Regions from separate parts of the Streptomyces chiangmaiensis genome, predicted to be linked through region 1. Evidence: riboswitches for the same ligand, from Rfam matches in the RefSeq annotation. Region 1 holds a riboswitch; the other holds the start of a gene.
What was found. Region 1 has a riboswitch for glycine ahead of gcvT (glycine cleavage system aminomethyltransferase GcvT). Riboswitches for the same ligand answer to the same signal wherever they lie in the genome.

Region 1 (4,412 bases):
GAAATCCACCGGTTCGTCCTGCCAGTCGGGTTCGAAGAGGCGGACCCGGCCACCGCTCACGAGCCCGTCCAGTGAGGTCAGCCCGACGCGGCACAGCTCGGCCACCGCGTCCGGCGGCAGCGGCACGCCGACCACTCCGTCGGGGTTGACCGCGATACCGACCTGCGGGGGCAGCCCGCGGGCGAACTCGACGGCGGGAGCGATCGTGTACGACATGTGGTTGCCGACCACCTGGCGGAACTGCTCCTCCGAGCTGAAAACCGGGACGTAGACCTGGCCCTCGATCTCCAGCGTGGGCAGGTCCAGGGGGCCGCTGTGCGGGCCGCCGTCACCGGGCAGCGGCACCCAGAGGAAGCTGCGCCCGAGGACCTCGATGATCCGGCCGCCGGCCCCGGGGACGCCGAGGGAGGCGGAGAGCACCTCCTCCAGCTCGTTGCCCGGCCATCCGCCGTGCGGATGGGGGTGTGCCTGTGGGGGGAAGTCCGCGGGGAGGTCCGCCGGAAAATCCATCTGCTTACCGCCTGCTCAGAACTACTGCCGTGGCAGAAAAGCCTAGCGGTTGCTCCTGGACGGTCACTTCGCCGCGAAGTCGATCCGGCGCAGGACGTCCGCCGCGTCCCGGTCGAGCAGCACCGCCGAGCCGCAGCCCTCCGGCAGTCGGCCCTGCTCGACGGAGCACAGCAAGTGGCGGGTGGCCCTGCGGTGCCTGAGGAACGCGTACCGCGAGACTCCGCGGCCGCGCGCCTGCTGCCCCTCCAGAGCCGTGTCCACGGGGACGTCGAGCACAAGCAGCCGGAGCGTGCCCCCGCGGCGCCGGGCCTCGCGGGCCAGCCAGCCGCGCACCCAGGACTGTGTGCCGCAGTCGTGCACCACCAGCCCGGTGCCCGCGCGCAGCGCGCGGCGCAGACCCGCGTAGTGCGCCATGCGGACGAGGGGGCGGTAGACCGCGTAGGGAAGGAAGCGGGCCAGGCGTGTGTCCCAGCGGTCCCGGGTGTCCTGGGAGTCGACCCGGGCACCCCGCACGGCACGCCGCATCAGAGTGGACTTGCCGCTGCCGGGCAGACCGGTGACGACGACGACGTCGCCCGCTTCGAAGATGAGCCCGTGCGGACTGCGGCCCCCGCGGTCGCGCAGATCGCGGACCACGGCATTCCGCAGCGGTCCGCAGGCCCCCCGCGCCGGGGCACCGGGTTGCTCGGGCACCGCGAGGCCCGAGGTCGTGGCGTACGCCGTGGTCCTGTTCACCGTCATCTCCCTCCCCATGGGTCGGGAAGTTGCCTGCCCGCCGATTGTAAAGAGAAGGTAATGCTCAGGTCTCTCGTTTTCATCCTCGTGCCGCCACAGGCCGGTCACAGATGCGGCCCTGCCACCATCGGACGATGCGTGCAATGATGTGCGCGCCAACTGCATACCGGCCGCTTGAATCCGCGCGGGAGAGTTCCGGCTGCACGCCTGTGCCCGGACGCCGAAGGAGCAAGTCCCTCCCTTGAATCTCTCAGGCCCCGATACCGCGCGGGCGAGGCACATCTGGAAAGCGGGCCCCTTCTGGTGGCTCCACCCAAGGTGCAAACCGTGACCACCCGCCGCGGGAGTCATGGCGAACCTCTCAGGTTCCGATGACAGATGGGGAGGAACGACCTCGCCCTCCCCTGCGCTCGGCTTCGTCCGTGCGAGGGACCCCGTTGCCCTGGGAGCACAACCGATGAGCAGCAACAGCCCCCTGCGCCGTACCGCGCTCGATGCCCTGCATCGTTCGCTGGGCGCGACGATGACCGACTTCGCCGGCTGGGACATGCCCCTGCGGTACGGCTCCGAGCGTGACGAGCACGTCGCCGTACGTACCAAGGCGGGACTGTTCGACCTCTCGCACATGGGTGAGATCACGGTGACCGGGCCCGAGGCGAACCGGCTCCTCGACCACGCCCTGGTCGGCAACATCTCCTCCGTCGGCGTCGGCCGCGCCCGCTACACCATGATCTGCCAGGAGGACGGCGGCATCCTGGACGACCTGATCGTGTACCGGCTCGGGGAGCAGGAGTACATGGTCGTCGCCAACGCCTCCAACGCCCAGGTCGTTCTGGACGCGCTCGGGGAGCGGGCCGCCGGCTTCGATGCCGTGGTGCGCGACGACCGGGACGCCTACGCGCTGATCGCCGTGCAGGGCCCCGAGTCCCCCGGGATCCTGAAGTCCCTGACCGACGCCGACCTCGACGGCCTGAAGTACTACGCGGGGCTGCCCGGCACGGTCGCCGGGGTCCCGGCGCTCATCGCCCGCACCGGCTACACAGGGGAGGACGGCTTCGAGCTGTTCGTGGCCCCCGAGCACGCCGAGAAGCTGTGGCTGGCGCTGACGGAGGCGGGCGCACCGGTGGGTCTCACCCCCTGCGGGCTCTCCTGCCGGGACACGCTGCGCCTGGAGGCGGGCATGCCGCTGTACGGGCACGAGCTCACCACGGCCCTGACCCCCTTCGACGCCGGTCTGGGCCGCGTCGTGAAGTTCGAGAAGGAGGGTGACTTCGTGGGGCGCGCCGCACTGCTGCGGGCCGCCGAGCGCGCCGAGCAGAACCCGCCGCGCGTCCTGGTCGGCCTGATCGCCGAGGGCCGCCGCGTCCCGCGCGCCGGGTACGCAGTCGTCTCCGGCGGTGAGGTGATCGGCGAGGTCACCTCCGGTGCGCCCTCCCCCACGCTGGGCAAGCCCATCGCGATGGCGTACATCGACGCCGCGCACTCCGCTCCCGGCACGCCCGGGGTCGGAGTGGACATCCGGGGCAGCCACGAGCCGTACGAGGTCGTGGCGCTGCCGTTCTACAAGCGCCAGAAGTAGACACTGGGCCCAGGACGGACGGGACTCCGCTCGCGTCCGTCCCCGCTCACGAGCGTCTCCACCAGTCCCCCTTCACCACCACTCCTCCGACCCAACAGGAGAATTCAGGCCATGAGCAACCCCCAGCAGCTGCGTTACAGCAAGGAGCACGAGTGGCTGTCGGCCGCCGAGGACGGCGTCGCGACGGTCGGTATCACGGAGCACGCGGCCAACGCGCTCGGCGATGTCGTGTTCGTCCAGCTCCCGGAGGTCGGTGACACAGTGACCGCGGGCGACACCTGCGGCGAGCTGGAGTCGACCAAGTCGGTGAGCGACCTCTACTCGCCGGTCAGCGGCGAGGTCACGGCGGTCAACGAGGACGTGGTCGACGACCCGTCGCTGGTGAACTCCGCCCCGTTCGAGGGCGGCTGGCTGTTCAAGGTGCGCATCGCGGAGGAGCCCGCGGACCTGCTCTCCGCCGACGAGTACGACGCTCACATCGCCGGCTGAGGAGTAACAGCACCACATGTCGCTTCTGAACACTCCTCTGCACGAGCTCGACCCGGACGTCGCCGCCGCCGTCGACGCCGAGCTGTACCGTCAGCAGTCCACCCTCGAGATGATCGCCTCGGAGAACTTCGCTCCGGTCGCTGTCATGGAGGCGCAGGGCTCGGTCCTCACCAACAAGTACGCCGAGGGCTACCCCGGCCGCCGCTACTACGGCGGCTGTGAGCACGTCGACGTGGTCGAGCAGATCGCCATCGATCGCATCAAGGAGCTCTTCGGCGCCGAGCACGCCAATGTGCAGCCGCACTCCGGCGCGCAGGCCAACGCGGCCGCGATGTTCGCGCTGCTGCAGCCCGGCGACACGATCATGGGTCTCAACCTCGCGCACGGCGGGCACCTGACCCACGGCATGAAGATCAACTTCTCCGGCAAGCTCTACAACGTGGTCGCCTACCATGTCGGCGACGACGGCGTCGTCGACATGGACGAGGTCGAGCGACTGGCCAAGGAGAACCAGCCGAAGCTGATCGTGGCGGGCTGGTCGGCCTACCCGCGGCAGCTGGACTTCGCCGCCTTCCGCCGGATCGCGGACGAGGTCGGGGCGTACCTCATGGTCGACATGGCGCACTTCGCCGGCCTGGTGGCCGCGGGCCTGCACCCGAACCCGGTGCCGCACGCCCATGTGGTCACCACCACGACCCACAAGACGCTGGGCGGCCCGCGCGGTGGCGTGATCCTGTCCACCGCCGAGCTCGCCAAGAAGATCAACTCGGCGGTCTTCCCCGGTCAGCAGGGTGGCCCGCTGGAGCACGTGGTCGCCGCCAAGGCGGTCGCCTTCAAGATCGCGAGCTCCGAGGAGTTCAAGGAGCGGCAGCGGCGGACTCTGGAGGGCGCGAGGATCCTTGCCGAGCGTCTGGTGAAGGACGACGTCAGGGCCGTCGGCGTGGACGTCCTGTCCGGCGGCACCGATGTGCACCTCGTCCTCGTCGACCTGCGCGACTCCGAGCTCGACGGACAGCAGGCCGAGGACCGGCTCCACGAGGTGGGCATCACGGTCAACCGCAACGCGATCCCGAACGACCCGCGCCCGCCGATGGTCACC
Region 2 (4,412 bases), on a different contig from region 1:
GTACAGCTTCCGGGACGTGGTCGTCCTCAAGATCGTCAAGCGGTTCCTCGACACCGGCGTGTCCCTGCAGAACATTCGCACCGCCGTCCAGCACCTTAGGGAACGCGGCTTCCGTGACCTGGAGCGGATGACGCTGATGAGCGACGGAGCGACGGTGTACGAGTGCACGTCGCCGGACGAGGTCCACGCTCTGCTCCAGGGCGGTCAGGGCATATTCGGTATTGCCGTCGGCGTCGTGTGGCGGGACGTGGAGAACGCCCTGTCCCAGTTGCACGGCGAGCGCATCGACACGGGCGAGACCATCGTCGGGAACCACCCCGGGGACGAGCTGGCACGGCGACGCAACCGGGCCGTCTGAGACGCGCCGTCACCAGGCGGCATTGTCAGTGGCGTAGGGCAGCATCGGAGATGTGAGAAGCGCGCCCACGATCCTCCATCTCGACATGGATGCCTTCTACGCCTCGGCGGAGCAGGCATCCAAGCCGAGCCTGCGCGGGAAGGCCGTCATCGTGGGCGGACTCGGACCTCGGGGAGTGGTGGCCACGGCCTCGTACGAGGCGCGAGTCTTTGGAGTGCACTCGGCGATGCCCATGGCGCAGGCACGCCGGCTCGCACCCCACGCCGCGTATCTGGTGCCGCGATTCGGTTTCTACCGGGAGATCAGCGAGCAGGTGATGGAGCTGCTGCGAGCACTGTCGCCGCTCGTGGAGCCGCTGAGCCTGGACGAGGCGTTCGTGGATCTGGAGGCCGGGGGAGCGGCCTGGGACGAGGAGTCGGCCCTCCGGACGGGGGTGAAACTGCGCGCGGACATCCGTGAGGGCACCGGGCTTACGGGCTCGGTGGGGCTCGCCGCGTCCAAGATGCTCGCCAAGATCGGCTCCGAACAGGCCAAGCCGGACGGCCTGGTGCTGATACGGCCAGGTACCGAGCGCGCGCTGCTCGGTCCGATGTCGGTGCGCACGCTGCCGGGGGTCGGCCCCGCCACAGGGGACCACCTGCGCCGGGCCGGGATCACCACGGTCGACGAGATCGCCGAGGCGGGCGAGGACGAGCTCGTGCGGCTGCTGGGCAAGGCCCACGGGCACGCCCTCTACGCCATGGCGCTGGCGCAGGACGAGCGGCCGGTGGTGGCCGAGCGGGAGGCCAAATCGGTGTCGGTCGAGGACACCTACGACGTGGACATCCACGATCGGGTCCGGGTCGGGCTCGAGGTGCAGCGGCTCGCCGACCGGTGCGTCCGCAGGCTGCGGGGTGCCGGCCTGTCGGGGCGGACGATCGTGCTGAAAGTCCGCAGGTACGACTTCGCGACGCTGACCCGGTCCGAGACCCTGCGCGGGCCCACGGACGATCCTGCGGTTGTGCGGGAGGCCGCCGGGAGGCTCCTGGACTCGGTGGACACGACCGGTGGGGTGCGGCTGCTCGGCGTCGGAGTCAGCGGGCTCGCCGACTACACCCAGGAGGACCTGTTCGCCCAGGCCCACCTGGCCGCGGGGGACGCGGGCACCGAGGGCCGACCGGAGGACGGGGAGGCGACCGAGACCACCGAGGAGGAGTCGGCAGCGGCCTCTGAGCATGTCTGGCGCGCGGGCCAGGACGTCCGGCACGCCGAGTACGGTCACGGGTGGGTGCAGGGCAGCGGCCTCGGCCGGGTGACCGTGCGGTTCGAGACACCCGACTCCGAGCCGGGTCGCGTGCGCACGTTCCGCACCGACGACCCCCGGCTCGAGCCGGCGGATCCGCTGCCGCTGGTGCCCCGAAGGCCCGAGTCCGCGGGGCCACGGGCGGCGGCATCGGGCACCGGGGCCTGACCGTGCCGTCGGGCGGCGTCGGGTGGCCGCGGCGGCCACGACTCCGGGCCGGACGGATGCCTCCGGTGTCGAGGGGGCGAGGACCCGGGTGGGGCTCAGGCCTCGTCCGACCCGGCCAGATGCCCGAAGTCGCGGTCCGGTGGCGGTGGGGGCGAGGTCACGTCGAGCCCGTAATGGTGGTAGAGCTGCAACTCCTGTTCGGGGGAGAGATGGCGTCCGACGCCGAAGTCGGGAGCGTCCTTGATCAGGGCGCGCTCGAAGGGGACCCACAGAGCACCCTCGATCACTTCACTGGGCTCCAGCGGGACGAACGCGTCCCTGCTGAACAGGCCTGTTCGTATGGCCGCCCACTCGGGTGCACCGGTCGCGTCGTCGAGGTAGACCTCGTCAATCGTGCCGATCTTGTTCCCGTTGCGGTCGAACGCCTTGCGGCCGATCAGACTCCGCGGATCGATATCGGTCTTCACGGTCCCTCCAGCAGGTCGCAACGCATCCGTAAGCACTACGAAAGAGCACAATCAGGAAGGCGGCCACTCGAAGGTGCCGGTCTTGTCTCCGCTGGTACTCTGGCTAGCGGCTGCTGACCCCATGCGGGAGAGTCCTCCGGAGCGAACCGGAGGCGCCGAAGGAGCAAACCCTCCCCGGAATCTCTCAGGCACACGTACCGCACGGACGAGGTCACTCTGGAAAGCAGGGCGGGTGTCGACGGCTTCCGCTCTCACCGACGGTGAAAGCCGGAGCGCCTTCGGGCGGACCGGTGAAGCTCTCAGGTCGAGATGACAGAGGGGGAGGCCGTCGGGGTACCCGCGCCGTGGTGCCCCTCGAAGGTCGTGTCAGACCAGGAGGCCTCCGCAATGACAGCCCATCGCATTCCGCTCGCCGATCTCGAACGGGGGACGCCCTTCGAGCAGCGCCACATCGGGCCCGACCACGAGGCCCGCGCGAAGATGCTCGCTCAGGTGGGCTACGGCTCGCTCGACGAGCTCACGGCCGCAGCGGTCCCGGATGTGATCAAGAACACCGAGGCCCTGGACCTGCCGGGTGCGCGGACCGAGCGCGAGGTGCTGGCCGAGCTGCGCTCTCTCGCCGATCGCAACCAGGTCCTCGACTCCATGATCGGTCTCGGCTATTACGGGACCTTCACGCCGCCGGTGATCCTGCGGAACGTGATGGAGAACCCGGCCTGGTACACCGCGTACACGCCCTACCAGCCGGAGATCTCCCAGGGGCGCCTCGAGGCCCTGCTGAACTTCCAGACGATGGTCGCCGACCTCACCGGACTGCCGACCTCCGGCGCCTCCCTCCTGGACGAGGGCACGGCCGCCGCCGAGGCGATGGCGCTGTCCCGGCGCATGGGCCGGAACAAGAAGGGCCTCTTCCTGGTCGACGCGGACGCGCTGCCGCAGACGATCGCCGTGATCCAGACCCGTGCCGAGCCGGCCGGTGTGGAGGTGGTCGTCGCCGACCTGGGCGACGGAATTCCGGCCGAGATCGCGGAGCGGGAGATCAACGGCGTACTGATCCACTACCCGGGCGCCTCCGGTGCCGTACGCGACATCAGGCCGGTCATCGAGCAGGCCCACAAGGTGGGGGCGCTCGTCACCGTCGCGGCCGACCTTCTCGCACTGACCCTGCTGACCTCGCCCGGTGAGCTGGGCGCGGACATCGCCGTGGGCACCACGCAGCGTTTCGGTGTGCCGATGGGCTTCGGCGGACCGCACGCCGGATACATGGCGGTGCACGAGAAGTTCGCCCGCAGCCTGCCCGGTCGGCTCGTGGGTGTCTCCGTGGACGCCGACGGGCACAAGGCGTACCGGCTCGCCCTGCAGACCCGGGAGCAGCACATCCGTCGCGAGAAGGCGACGAGCAACATCTGCACCGCTCAGGTCCTGCTCGCGGTGATGGCCGGCATGTACGCCGTCTACCACGGGCCCGAGGGCCTGCGGACCATCGCGCGGCGCACCCACCAGTACGCCGCGATCCTCGCCGCGGGCCTCACCGCGGGCGGGGTCGAAGTCGTCCACGGCGCCTACTTCGACACGCTGACCGTGCGGGTGCCCGGCCGCGCCGACGCGGTCGTCGCCAGCGCGCGTGAGCGCGGGGTCAACCTGCGCCTCGTCGACGCCGACCATGTGTCGATCGCCTGCGACGAGACGACCGGCCGGGCCCAGCTGGCCGCCGTGTGGACCGCGTGCGGCGTGGAGGGTGACGTCGAGGCGCTGGACGCGAGCACCGAGGACGCGCTTTCCGAGGGCCTGCTGCGCACCGACGACTACCTCACGCACCCGGTCTTCCACCAGCACCGCTCCGAGACCGCGATGCTGCGCTACCTTCGCCGGCTGGCGGACCGGGACTACGCGCTCGACCGCGGCATGATCCCGCTGGGCTCCTGCACCATGAAGCTCAACGCGACCACGGAGATGGAGCCGGTCACCTGGCCCGAGTTCGGGCAGCTCCACCCCTTCGCGCCCGCCGAGCAGGCGCAGGGCTATCTGACGCTCATCCGTGAGCTGGAGGAGCGGCTCGCCGAGGTCACGGGCTACGACAAGGTGTCCCTTCAGCCCAATGCCGGTTCGCAGGGCGAGCTGGCCGGTCTGCTCGCGG

Region 2: linked by a shared signal. The riboswitch ahead of gcvP (aminomethyl-transferring glycine dehydrogenase) and the one ahead of gcvT (glycine cleavage system aminomethyltransferase GcvT) in region 1 are both predicted to bind glycine.

Annotation. Positions count from the first base shown of each region.
Region 1 is NZ_JAYWVC010000011.1:37,837-42,248, forward strand. It holds gene VXC91_RS05915 (enhanced serine sensitivity protein SseB) at 1-510, opposite strand, end outside; gene VXC91_RS05920 (AAA family ATPase) at 574-1,251, opposite strand; glycine riboswitch at 1,421-1,521, shown strand; glycine riboswitch at 1,522-1,633, shown strand; gene gcvT (glycine cleavage system aminomethyltransferase GcvT) at 1,703-2,824, shown strand; gene gcvH (glycine cleavage system protein GcvH) at 2,936-3,313, shown strand; gene glyA (serine hydroxymethyltransferase) at 3,330-4,412, shown strand, end outside.
Region 2 is NZ_JAYWVC010000021.1:57,587-61,998, reverse strand. It holds gene VXC91_RS09940 (MerR family transcriptional regulator) at 1-358, shown strand, start outside; gene VXC91_RS09935 (DNA polymerase IV) at 411-1,808, shown strand; gene VXC91_RS09930 (PRC-barrel domain-containing protein) at 1,904-2,275, opposite strand; glycine riboswitch at 2,390-2,485, shown strand; gene gcvP (aminomethyl-transferring glycine dehydrogenase) at 2,663-4,412, shown strand, end outside.